DNA from 3 places in the Lentilactobacillus hilgardii genome. Region 3 is predicted to be linked to each of the others. Evidence: a T-box and tRNA genes for the amino acid it is inferred to sense, from the RefSeq annotation. Region 3 holds a T-box; the other regions hold tRNA genes.

Region 1 (3,249 bases), 140 kb from region 3:
TCAAAGTTTTTAGCGAAAGAAGGATATGTCTTGTATGGCTTATATTCAAACGGTCTCTTAGACGAACCTAATAAGAAAAATCACGTCCTTAATCGAAACTTTTAAAAACATACAGGTTGTTCCGAATGCTTTTAAAATTAAAACAAAAAGAGCTCTACTCACAACGTTGATTAGAACTCTAATATTTTGACTCGCCGACTATAGATGGCGGCGAGTGAACAGTTTTGGGGCTGTATCGACTCCGATAAGAAGGGTCTAAAATTATTTAAGTAAAAAAACAACGTTGAATTAAAAATATTCAACGTTGTTTTTATTCATGTTTCCATATGATGGTACAAGATACCGGAGGTGGGGTTCGAACCCACACGTCCTCAACGGACACTGGATTTTGAGTCCAGCGCGTCTGCCAGTTCCGCCACTCCGGCAAAATAATAATTGATTGGCCACTATATGGTTAAAGGCGGTAATCGGATTCGAACCGACGATGAAGGTTTTGCAGACCTCTGCCTTACCACTTGGCTATACCGCCAAAACTTTGGCTAACCCCAAACTGGGTTAGCTGGATTCGAACCAGCGCATGACAGAGTCAAAGTCTGTTGCCTTACCACTTGGCTATAACCCAATCAAAGGGCGGTAGGTGGGAATCGAACCCACGCGTGTCGGATCCACAAACCGATGTGTTAACCACTTCACCACTACCGCCATAGTATTATTAACAGGGATAGTAGGAGTTGAACCCACACCGACGGTTTTGGAGACCGTAGTTCTACCATTAAACTATATCCCTATGATGGAGGGGAGTGGATTCGAACCACCGAACCCGAAGGAGCGGATTTACAGTCCGCCGCGTTTAGCCAGACTTCGCTACCCCTCCATAAATGGCGCGGGACAGAATCGAACTGCCGACACATGGAGCTTCAATCCATTGCTCTACCGACTGAGCTACCGAGCCAAATAAACCATTAACAGAGATAATAATACTAAGTTGTGTATTCAGTTTTCAAATACATAACAACGGTCCGTACGAGACTCGAACTCGTGATCTCCTGCGTGACAGGCAGGCGTCCTAACCAACTAGACCAACGAACCAGGCTGTTATGGGATGGAGGATACAGGGATCGAACCTGTGACCTCCTGCTTGTAAGGCAGATGCTCTCCCAGCTGAGCTAATCCTCCATAATGACCCGTACGGGATTTGAACCCATGTTACCGCCGTGAAAGGGCGGTGTCTTAACCACTTGACCAACGGGTCATAAAACTTATTATTCGGTTACGGAGAGTAAGGGATTCGAACCCTTGAAACAGGCTTTTACCCGTTTACATCATTTCCAATGATGCTCCTTCGGCCAGCTCGGACAACTCTCCAATTAAATAATAACTCCGGCAGGCGGGCTCGAACCGTCGACAACCTGATTAACAGTCAGGTGCTCTACCAACTGAGCTATGCCGGAATAATTGCGTGGCAACGTCCTACCCTTGCAGGGGGCGATCCCCCAACTACTCTTGGCGTGCAGAAGCTTAACGACTGTGTTCGGCATGGGAACAGGTGTATCCTTCTGGCTATCGCCACCACACTATTTTCCTGAAAGAACTTCGTTCTCTCAAAACTAGCTAATATTAATTTTCTGCCTTCAAACACCATTTCTACTTGGTTAAGTCCTCGACCGATTAGTATTGGTCCGCTCCGTGCATCGCTGCACTTCCACTTCCAACCTATCTACCTGATCATCTCTCAGGGGTCTTACTTCCATATAGGAATGGGAAATCTCATCTTGAGGCGAGTTTCACACTTAGATGCTTTCAGCGTTTATCTCATCCATACATAGCTACCCAGCGGTGCGCCTGGCGGCGCAACTGGTACACCAGCGGTATGTCCATCCCGGTCCTCTCGTACTAAGGACAGCTCCTCTCAAATTTCCTACGCCCGCGACGGATAGGGACCGAACTGTCTCACGACGTTCTGAACCCAGCTCGCGTACCGCTTTAATGGGCGAACAGCCCAACCCTTGGGACCGACTACAGCCCCAGGATGCGATGAGCCGACATCGAGGTGCCAAACCTCCCCGTCGATGTGGACTCTTGGGGGAGATAAGCCTGTTATCCCCAGGGTAGCTTTTATCCGTTGAGCGATGGCCCTTCCATACGGAACCACCGGATCACTAAGCCCGACTTTCGTCCCTGCTCGACCTGTCTGTCTCGCAGTCAAGCTCCCTTCTGCCTTTACACTCGTCGAATGATTTCCAACCATTCTGAGGGAACCTTTGGGCGCCTCCGTTACTGTTTGGGAGGCGACCGCCCCAGTCAAACTGCCTACCTGACACTGTCTCCCGCCACGCTAAGTGGCGCGGGTTAGAGTGTTCACACAGCGAGGGTAGTATCCCACCAATGCCTCCACCGAAACTAGCGTTCCGGCTTCAACGGCTCCTACCTATCCTGTACAAGCTGTGTCAACACCCAATATCAAGCTACAGTAAAGCTCCATGGGGTCTTTCCGTCCTGTCGCGGGTAACCTGCTTCTTCACAGGTATCTCAATTTCACCGAGTCTCTCGTTGAGACAGTGCCCAGATCGTTACGCCTTTCGTGCGGGTCGGAACTTACCCGACAAGGAATTTCGCTACCTTAGGACCGTTATAGTTACGGCCGCCGTTTACTGGGGCTTCATTTCTGGGCTTCGCCGAAGCTAACTCATCCACTTAACCTTCCAGCACCGGGCAGGCGTCAGCCCCTATACGTCATCTTACGATTTTGCAGAAACCTGTGTTTTTGATAAACAGTCGCCTGGGCCTTTTCACTGCGGCTGGCCATGTGGCCAGCACCCCTTCTCCCGAAGTTACGGGGTCATTTTGCCGAGTTCCTTAACGAGAGTTCACTCGCTCACCTGAGGATTCTCTCCTCGACTACCTGTGTCGGTTTGCGGTACGGGTAGTTGATGACTCACTAGAAGCTTTTCTCGGCAGTGTGACGTGGGTTGCTTCCCTACTTAAATTTCGGTCCTCATCACCACTTGTCAACCCGCCAAAAAGCATTTGACTCTTTGACTGACTCGTGGCTTGAACATGCCTTTCCAACTGCATGCACAACTTAGCCTCCTGCGTCCCTCCATCGCTCAAACATCATCAACTAGTACAGGAATCTCAACCTGTTATCCATCGCCTACGCCTTGCGGCCTCGGCTTAGGTCCCGACTAACCCTGGGAGGACGAGCCTTCCCCAGGAAACCTTAGTCATTCGGTGGATCAGATTCTCACT
Region 2 (3,249 bases), 270 kb from region 3:
GGCCGTAACTATAACGGTCCTAAGGTAGCGAAATTCCTTGTCGGGTAAGTTCCGACCCGCACGAAAGGCGTAACGATCTGGGCACTGTCTCAACGAGAGACTCGGTGAAATTGAGATACCTGTGAAGAAGCAGGTTACCCGCGACAGGACGGAAAGACCCCATGGAGCTTTACTGTAGCTTGATATTGGGTGTTGACACAGCTTGTACAGGATAGGTAGGAGCCGTTGAAGCCGGAACGCTAGTTTCGGTGGAGGCATTGGTGGGATACTACCCTCGCTGTGTGAACACTCTAACCCGCGCCACTTAGCGTGGCGGGAGACAGTGTCAGGTAGGCAGTTTGACTGGGGCGGTCGCCTCCCAAACAGTAACGGAGGCGCCCAAAGGTTCCCTCAGAATGGTTGGAAATCATTCGACGAGTGTAAAGGCAGAAGGGAGCTTGACTGCGAGACAGACAGGTCGAGCAGGGACGAAAGTCGGGCTTAGTGATCCGGTGGTTCCGTATGGAAGGGCCATCGCTCAACGGATAAAAGCTACCCTGGGGATAACAGGCTTATCTCCCCCAAGAGTCCACATCGACGGGGAGGTTTGGCACCTCGATGTCGGCTCATCGCATCCTGGGGCTGTAGTCGGTCCCAAGGGTTGGGCTGTTCGCCCATTAAAGCGGTACGCGAGCTGGGTTCAGAACGTCGTGAGACAGTTCGGTCCCTATCCGTCGCGGGCGTAGGAAATTTGAGAGGAGCTGTCCTTAGTACGAGAGGACCGGGATGGACATACCGCTGGTGTACCAGTTGCGCCGCCAGGCGCACCGCTGGGTAGCTATGTATGGATGAGATAAACGCTGAAAGCATCTAAGTGTGAAACTCGCCTCAAGATGAGATTTCCCATTCCTATATGGAAGTAAGACCCCTGAGAGATGATCAGGTAGATAGGTTGGAAGTGGAAGTGCAGCGATGCACGGAGCGGACCAATACTAATCGGTCGAGGACTTAACCAAGTAGAAATGGTGTTTGAAGGCAGAAAATTAATATTAGCTAGTTTTGAGAGAACGAAGTTCTTTCAGGAAAATAGTGTGGTGGCGATAGCCAGAAGGATACACCTGTTCCCATGCCGAACACAGTCGTTAAGCTTCTGCACGCCAAGAGTAGTTGGGGGATCGCCCCCTGCAAGGGTAGGACGTTGCCACGCGTTTCATTATGGAGGATTAGCTCAGCTGGGAGAGCATCTGCCTTACAAGCAGGAGGTCACAGGTTCGATCCCTGTATCCTCCATATTGAGCCGTTAGCTCAGTTGGTAGAGCATCTGACTTTTAATCAGAGGGTCGGCAGTTCGAGACTGCCACGGCTCATTACAATTGAATATTATTTAGCGCATAATATATTGTATGCCGACTTAGCTCAGCTGGCAGAGCACCTGTCTTGTAAACAGGGGGTCGGAAGTTCGAATCTTCTAGTCGGCATTTTGCGGAAGTAGTTCAGTGGTAGAACATCACCTTGCCATGGTGGGGGTCGCGGGTTCGAATCCCGTCTTCCGCTTGTTATGCCGGGGTGGCGGAATTGGCAGACGCACAGGACTTAAAATCCTGCGGTCAGTGATGACCGTACCGGTTCGATCCCGGTCCTCGGCATATTATGCACCCATAGCGCAACTGGATAGAGTGTCTGACTACGAATCAGAAGGTTGTAGGTTCGACTCCTACTGGGTGCATTGTTTTAACGGGAAGTAGCTCAGCTTGGTAGAGCACCTGGTTTGGGACCAGGGGGTCGCAGGTTCGAATCCTGTCTTCCCGATTGATAGGTTTGCTATCAAAGGTATCACACCATCGCGGTGTAGCTCAGCTGGCTAGAGCGTCCGGTTCATACCCGGGAGGTCGAGGGTTCGATCCCCCCTGCCGCGATTTAGGGTCTTGGACCTTCTTGGACCTTTAGCTCAGTTGGTTAGAGCAGACGGCTCATAACCGTCCGGTCGTAGGTTCGAGTCCTACAAGGTCCATTAGACTCAGTATTATATATTTTTTTATGGTTACTTATGGAGGATTACCCAAGTGGCTGAAGGGGGCGGTCTTGAAAACCGCTAGGTGGGTCAAACCACGCGAGAGTTCGAATCTCTCATCCTCCTTTTAATTATCGCGGGATGGAGCAGTCTGGTAGCTCGTCGGGCTCATAACCCGAAGGTCGTTGGTTCAAATCCAGCTCCCGCAATTTTGGTTCGTTGGTCTAGTTGGTTAGGACGCCTGCCTGTCACGCAGGAGATCACGGGTTCGAGTCTCGTACGGACCGCTTTTGGCTCGGTAGCTCAGTCGGTAGAGCAATGGATTGAAGCTCCATGTGTCGGCAGTTCGATTCTGTCCCGCGCCACTATGATTAATTGAATATGCGGGTGTAGTTTAGTGGTAAAACCACAGCCTTCCAAGCTGTTGTCGCGAGTCCGATTCTCGTCACCCGCTTTTTCTTATGTTATAATGGGCCTATAGCTCAGCTGGTTAGAGCGCACGCCTGATAAGCGTGAGGTCGATGGTTCGAGTCCATTTAGGCCCATATTGGAGAAATACTCAAGTGGCTGAAGAGGCGCCCCTGCTAAGGGTGTAGGTCGCGTAAGCGGCGCGAGAGTTCGAATCTCTCTTTCTCCGTTAAATGACCCGTTGGTCAAGTGGTTAAGACACCGCCCTTTCACGGCGGTAACATGGGTTCAAATCCCGTACGGGTCATTCAATGCATAGTTCATTATTTTATATTATCGCGGGATGGAGCAGTCTGGTAGCTCGTCGGGCTCATAACCCGAAGGTCGTTGGTTCAAATCCAGCTCCCGCAATTTTGGTTCGTTGGTCTAGTTGGTTAGGACGCCTGCCTGTCACGCAGGAGATCACGAGTTCGAGTCTCGTACGGACCGTCACTTAAACGAATGTTTCCAAAGATTTGAGAGTTAACAGTGTTAATGCTGTTAACTCTTTTTTGGTTGTTAGAAAAATAGAGTTGTACTGACTGCTAAAGGGTGCAATCACTCGAGCAGCATTATCAGCCAGTTACTAATTGGTGATTTATCCTTTTCATATTAACAGGCAGTTTTAATCAAAATAATTATGAAGTTTACAATTGTAGTTGCAATTTTCGATTACTTAGTCTACAATTGTAGATGTAGGAAAAAGAAGTTGAATTGAAAGGAAGCATAATAGGGCCAACTCATTAATATGATGAAGCGATAGTAAAATAAGAGGGGGAAATAGAATGTCGAAACAAGAAAACAATCATATG
Region 3 (3,249 bases):
TCGGGGCTTCCATTCCAACATAAGTTTCACCGGTGTCTTTGTTATACCATGCTGGAATCTGATGTCCCCACCAAAGCTGACGGGAAATAACCCAATCGTGAACATTATCCATCCACTGGGTAAATGTTTCTTCAAAACGGGGTGGAAAGAAGCTAACTTTATCATCTGTATCTTGATTTTTCACAGCTTGTTCAGCCAATGGCTTCATTTTAACAAACCATTGTGTTGATAACCGTGCTTCTACTTGAACGCCGGTTCTTTCGGAATGACCAACAGAGTGGACAATGGGTTCAATACTTAAAATCAAGCCTTGATCCTGTAAATCCTTCACCATTGCTTTTCTAGCTTCAAAGCGATCCATGCCTTGATACTTGCCAGCTTTTTCATTCATCGTTGCATCCGGATTCATCGTATTAATCCGCTCAAGGTTGTGCCGATTTCCAACTTTAAAGTCATTTGGATCATGGGCAGGTGTAATTTTTACCATACCAGTACCTTCTTCAGGATCAACGTACTGATCAGCAATAATTGGAACTTCCCGATTAACAAGTGGTACAAGAACCTTTTTGCCTACAATTGCCTTATAACGTTCATCACTAGGATTAACAGCAACTGCAGTATCCCCCATCATCGTTTCAGGACGTGTCGTTGCAATCTCGATATAATTGTTTCCATTAAACTTTGTCCCATCTGTAAACGGGTATTTAACGTGATAAAAGGCACCCTTATCATCCTTATGGATAACCTCAATATCAGAAAGCGCCGTTCGGGCTTGAGGATCCCAATTGATAATATATTCTCCACGATAAATCAGACCCTTGTTGTAAAGATCAACGAATACTCGACGAACAGCTTTTGACAATCCTTTGTCCAGCGTAAAACGTTCACGTTCATAATCCAGCGAAAGACCAAGCTTTGCCCACTGTTCTTTAATAGTGGCAGCAAATGTATCTTTCCATTCCCAAACTTTTTCGACAAACTTCTCTCGTCCCAAATCATAACGGGAGATCCCCTGTTCACGAAGTTTAGCTTCAACTTTTGCCTGGGTTGCAATCCCGGCATGATCCATTCCGGGCAGCCAAAGCGTGTCATATCCCTCCATACGCTTCTTACGAATGATCATATCTTGGAGTGTTGTATCCCAAGCGTGGCCTAAATGAAGCTTACCAGTGACATTTGGAGGCGGTAAAACAATTGAAAAAGGTTTTGCCTTCTTATCCCCACTTGGTCTAAATACGCCTTCTTGAAGCCATTCATTATATCTGCCGTTTTCAATGGCCGTTGGATCATATTTCGTCGACATTTCGGTGCTTTGTGTTGACGCTTTTGTGTCTTTTTCTGACATGATGTTTCTCCCTTCTTGTATGTAAAATAAAAACACTTCATCCCAATAAATACGATTAGGACGAAGTGCTTCGCGGTACCACCTAAATTGGGTATATTTCAACCCCACTCAGTATCCTGATAACGGTCAGATAGTACCGACCCGCTCTCAAATTTTCGAACGAGTAGCTCACAAGTTACTTTCACCCAACAATGCGTAAGAATTTTCCATTATCAATTCTCTTTCTGAAACGCAACGGTTGGTTACTCTCTTGATCAATGCTTTAATTTAATTCTAATCTTACTCAACAATCTGCTAATCGTCAATACGCTTTGCCAATTTTTCCAAAGCTGACAAGGCATCTTGATAGTCAGGTTCATCCGTTATTTCTGGTACAATTTGTCGATAAACAATTTTACCTGTTTTATCAACAATAAAAATTGTTCTGGCCAGTGCACCAAAATTTGGCATATACAATTTCATTGCGTACCCAAAAGACAGACTCTCATCTGATAACAATTGCAAATTACGAACTCCTTGAGCAGCACACCAATCCTTTTGCTGCTCAAGCGTATTGTTTGAAATCGTTAAAAAGCGCGCATCCGGATATTTATCGGCTTCCTGGTTGAATTTTCTTGTTTCCAATGAACAAACCGGTGTATCAATATCTGGAACGGATGAAATTAAAGTAATTCGGCCAATAATATCAGCCGTCTTTACTTTATTTCCTTCAGCGTTTTCTAATTTAAATTTTGGAAGCTGTTCGCCAACTTCCGGAGGATTACCAAACAATTTTTCATCTTTGCCATTGATTGTGACTTGCATACAAACACTCCCTTGGTGTGTCTTGAGTAAGTTAAGTTTACAAATAATGTAGCCCATTCTGCAAGTTTAAGCAAGCAATCCGATGAATTTATAGCAATTCAGCAAAAACATCGGCATCTTGATTCAAAAACTCTTCGCCCGGTTTGATATCCGTAATTTGGATATTATCAACGGCCTTCTTCATAAGCCCCTCAACATCAATATAATTTTCAAATTCCCGAGAACGTTGCAGGTTTGGCTTTGTCTTGGGTGCAGGCGGTGTAAAAATGGTGCAGCAATCCTCGTACGGTAAAATGGACAAATCGTAAGTTCCAATTTGTTTTGATATTTTAATAATTTCTGTTTTATCCATTGATACAAGTGGCCTCAATACCGGCATACTTGTCACATCGTTAATTGCAAGCATACTTTCAAGTGTTTGTGAAGCAACCTGTCCCAAAGATTCCCCTGTAAAGACACCACCACAATGACGACTCTTGGTAATCTCAGCCGCAATTCTCAACATCATTCGCCGCTGAATGGTCATCAAATAGCCCTCAGGTACTTTCTCTTTAATTGTTTCCTGAACTTCTGTAAAGGGAACTTGAATAAATTGAATGTTACCTGAATACTTGGCAAGTATCGAGGTTAATTGTTTAGCCTTGTTTAAAGCCTGCTCACTGGTATATGGGGGACTATAGAAATGAATCATATCAATCTTAACGCCACGCTTCATTGCCAAGTATGTTGCAACTGGCGAATCAATACCGCCAGACAGCATCATTGTTGCACGACCACCGGTTCCAACAGGAAGACCACCGGCCCCGTGAATCGTTTCAGAAGACAGATAGGCCCCGTTCATACGAACTTCTACCCGAATTGCAATATCAGGGTTTTTAACGTCAACTGAGATACCATCAATGTTTTCTAAAACGTAATCCCCCAGCATATTATTGATTTGATTAGTGTGATACTCAAAATGCTTGTCTTGTCGACGCGTATTTATTTTGAATGTATTACCGGAGCGATATTGTTCCTGGGCCATTTGCAATGCGGTTTCCTTGATAACATCCATATCCTTCTCTACCTTAATCGAAGGATACAACGTTTCAATGCCAAAG

Evidence for each region. The T-box of region 3 lies ahead of GQR93_RS06770 (valine--tRNA ligase). A T-box ahead of a tRNA ligase gene usually reads a tRNA of that ligase, here a tRNA-Val.
Region 1: it encodes a tRNA-Val, which carries the amino acid that the T-box ahead of GQR93_RS06770 (valine--tRNA ligase) is inferred to sense. The anticodon was not compared.
Region 2: it encodes a tRNA-Val, which carries the amino acid that the T-box ahead of GQR93_RS06770 (valine--tRNA ligase) is inferred to sense. The anticodon was not compared.

The regions. Positions count from the first base shown of each region.
Region 1 covers NZ_CP047121.1:1,311,792-1,315,040, reverse strand. The annotation lists tRNA gene GQR93_RS06135 (tRNA-Leu) at 341-425, opposite strand; tRNA gene GQR93_RS06130 (tRNA-Cys) at 459-529, opposite strand; tRNA gene GQR93_RS06125 (tRNA-Gln) at 551-622, opposite strand; tRNA gene GQR93_RS06120 (tRNA-His) at 630-702, opposite strand; tRNA gene GQR93_RS06115 (tRNA-Trp) at 717-787, opposite strand; tRNA gene GQR93_RS06110 (tRNA-Tyr) at 792-874, opposite strand; tRNA gene GQR93_RS06105 (tRNA-Phe) at 880-952, opposite strand; tRNA gene GQR93_RS06100 (tRNA-Asp) at 1,016-1,089, opposite strand; tRNA gene GQR93_RS06095 (tRNA-Val) at 1,104-1,176, opposite strand; tRNA gene GQR93_RS06090 (tRNA-Glu) at 1,181-1,252, opposite strand; tRNA gene GQR93_RS06085 (tRNA-Ser) at 1,274-1,365, opposite strand; tRNA gene GQR93_RS06080 (tRNA-Asn) at 1,379-1,451, opposite strand; rRNA gene rrf (5S ribosomal RNA) at 1,458-1,574, opposite strand; rRNA gene GQR93_RS06070 (23S ribosomal RNA) at 1,649-3,249, opposite strand, start outside.
Region 2 covers NZ_CP047121.1:1,188,007-1,191,255, forward strand. The annotation lists rRNA gene GQR93_RS05385 (23S ribosomal RNA) at 1-995, shown strand, start outside; rRNA gene rrf (5S ribosomal RNA) at 1,070-1,186, shown strand; tRNA gene GQR93_RS05395 (tRNA-Val) at 1,197-1,269, shown strand; tRNA gene GQR93_RS05400 (tRNA-Lys) at 1,274-1,346, shown strand; tRNA gene GQR93_RS05405 (tRNA-Thr) at 1,385-1,457, shown strand; tRNA gene GQR93_RS05410 (tRNA-Gly) at 1,462-1,533, shown strand; tRNA gene GQR93_RS05415 (tRNA-Leu) at 1,540-1,625, shown strand; tRNA gene GQR93_RS05420 (tRNA-Arg) at 1,632-1,705, shown strand; tRNA gene GQR93_RS05425 (tRNA-Pro) at 1,715-1,788, shown strand; tRNA gene GQR93_RS05430 (tRNA-Met) at 1,822-1,895, shown strand; tRNA gene GQR93_RS05435 (tRNA-Ile) at 1,917-1,990, shown strand; tRNA gene GQR93_RS05440 (tRNA-Ser) at 2,029-2,116, shown strand; tRNA gene GQR93_RS05445 (tRNA-Met) at 2,126-2,199, shown strand; tRNA gene GQR93_RS05450 (tRNA-Asp) at 2,204-2,277, shown strand; tRNA gene GQR93_RS05455 (tRNA-Phe) at 2,283-2,355, shown strand; tRNA gene GQR93_RS05460 (tRNA-Gly) at 2,374-2,444, shown strand; tRNA gene GQR93_RS05465 (tRNA-Ile) at 2,462-2,535, shown strand; tRNA gene GQR93_RS05470 (tRNA-Ser) at 2,540-2,627, shown strand; tRNA gene GQR93_RS05475 (tRNA-Glu) at 2,634-2,705, shown strand; tRNA gene GQR93_RS05480 (tRNA-Met) at 2,736-2,809, shown strand; tRNA gene GQR93_RS05485 (tRNA-Asp) at 2,814-2,887, shown strand; gene GQR93_RS05490 (copper-translocating P-type ATPase) at 3,223-3,249, shown strand, end outside.
Region 3 covers NZ_CP047121.1:1,454,382-1,457,630, reverse strand. The annotation lists gene GQR93_RS06770 (valine--tRNA ligase) at 1-1,345, opposite strand, end outside; T-box leader at 1,399-1,612, opposite strand; gene tpx (thiol peroxidase) at 1,640-2,149, opposite strand; gene thiI (tRNA uracil 4-sulfurtransferase ThiI) at 2,238-3,249, opposite strand, start outside.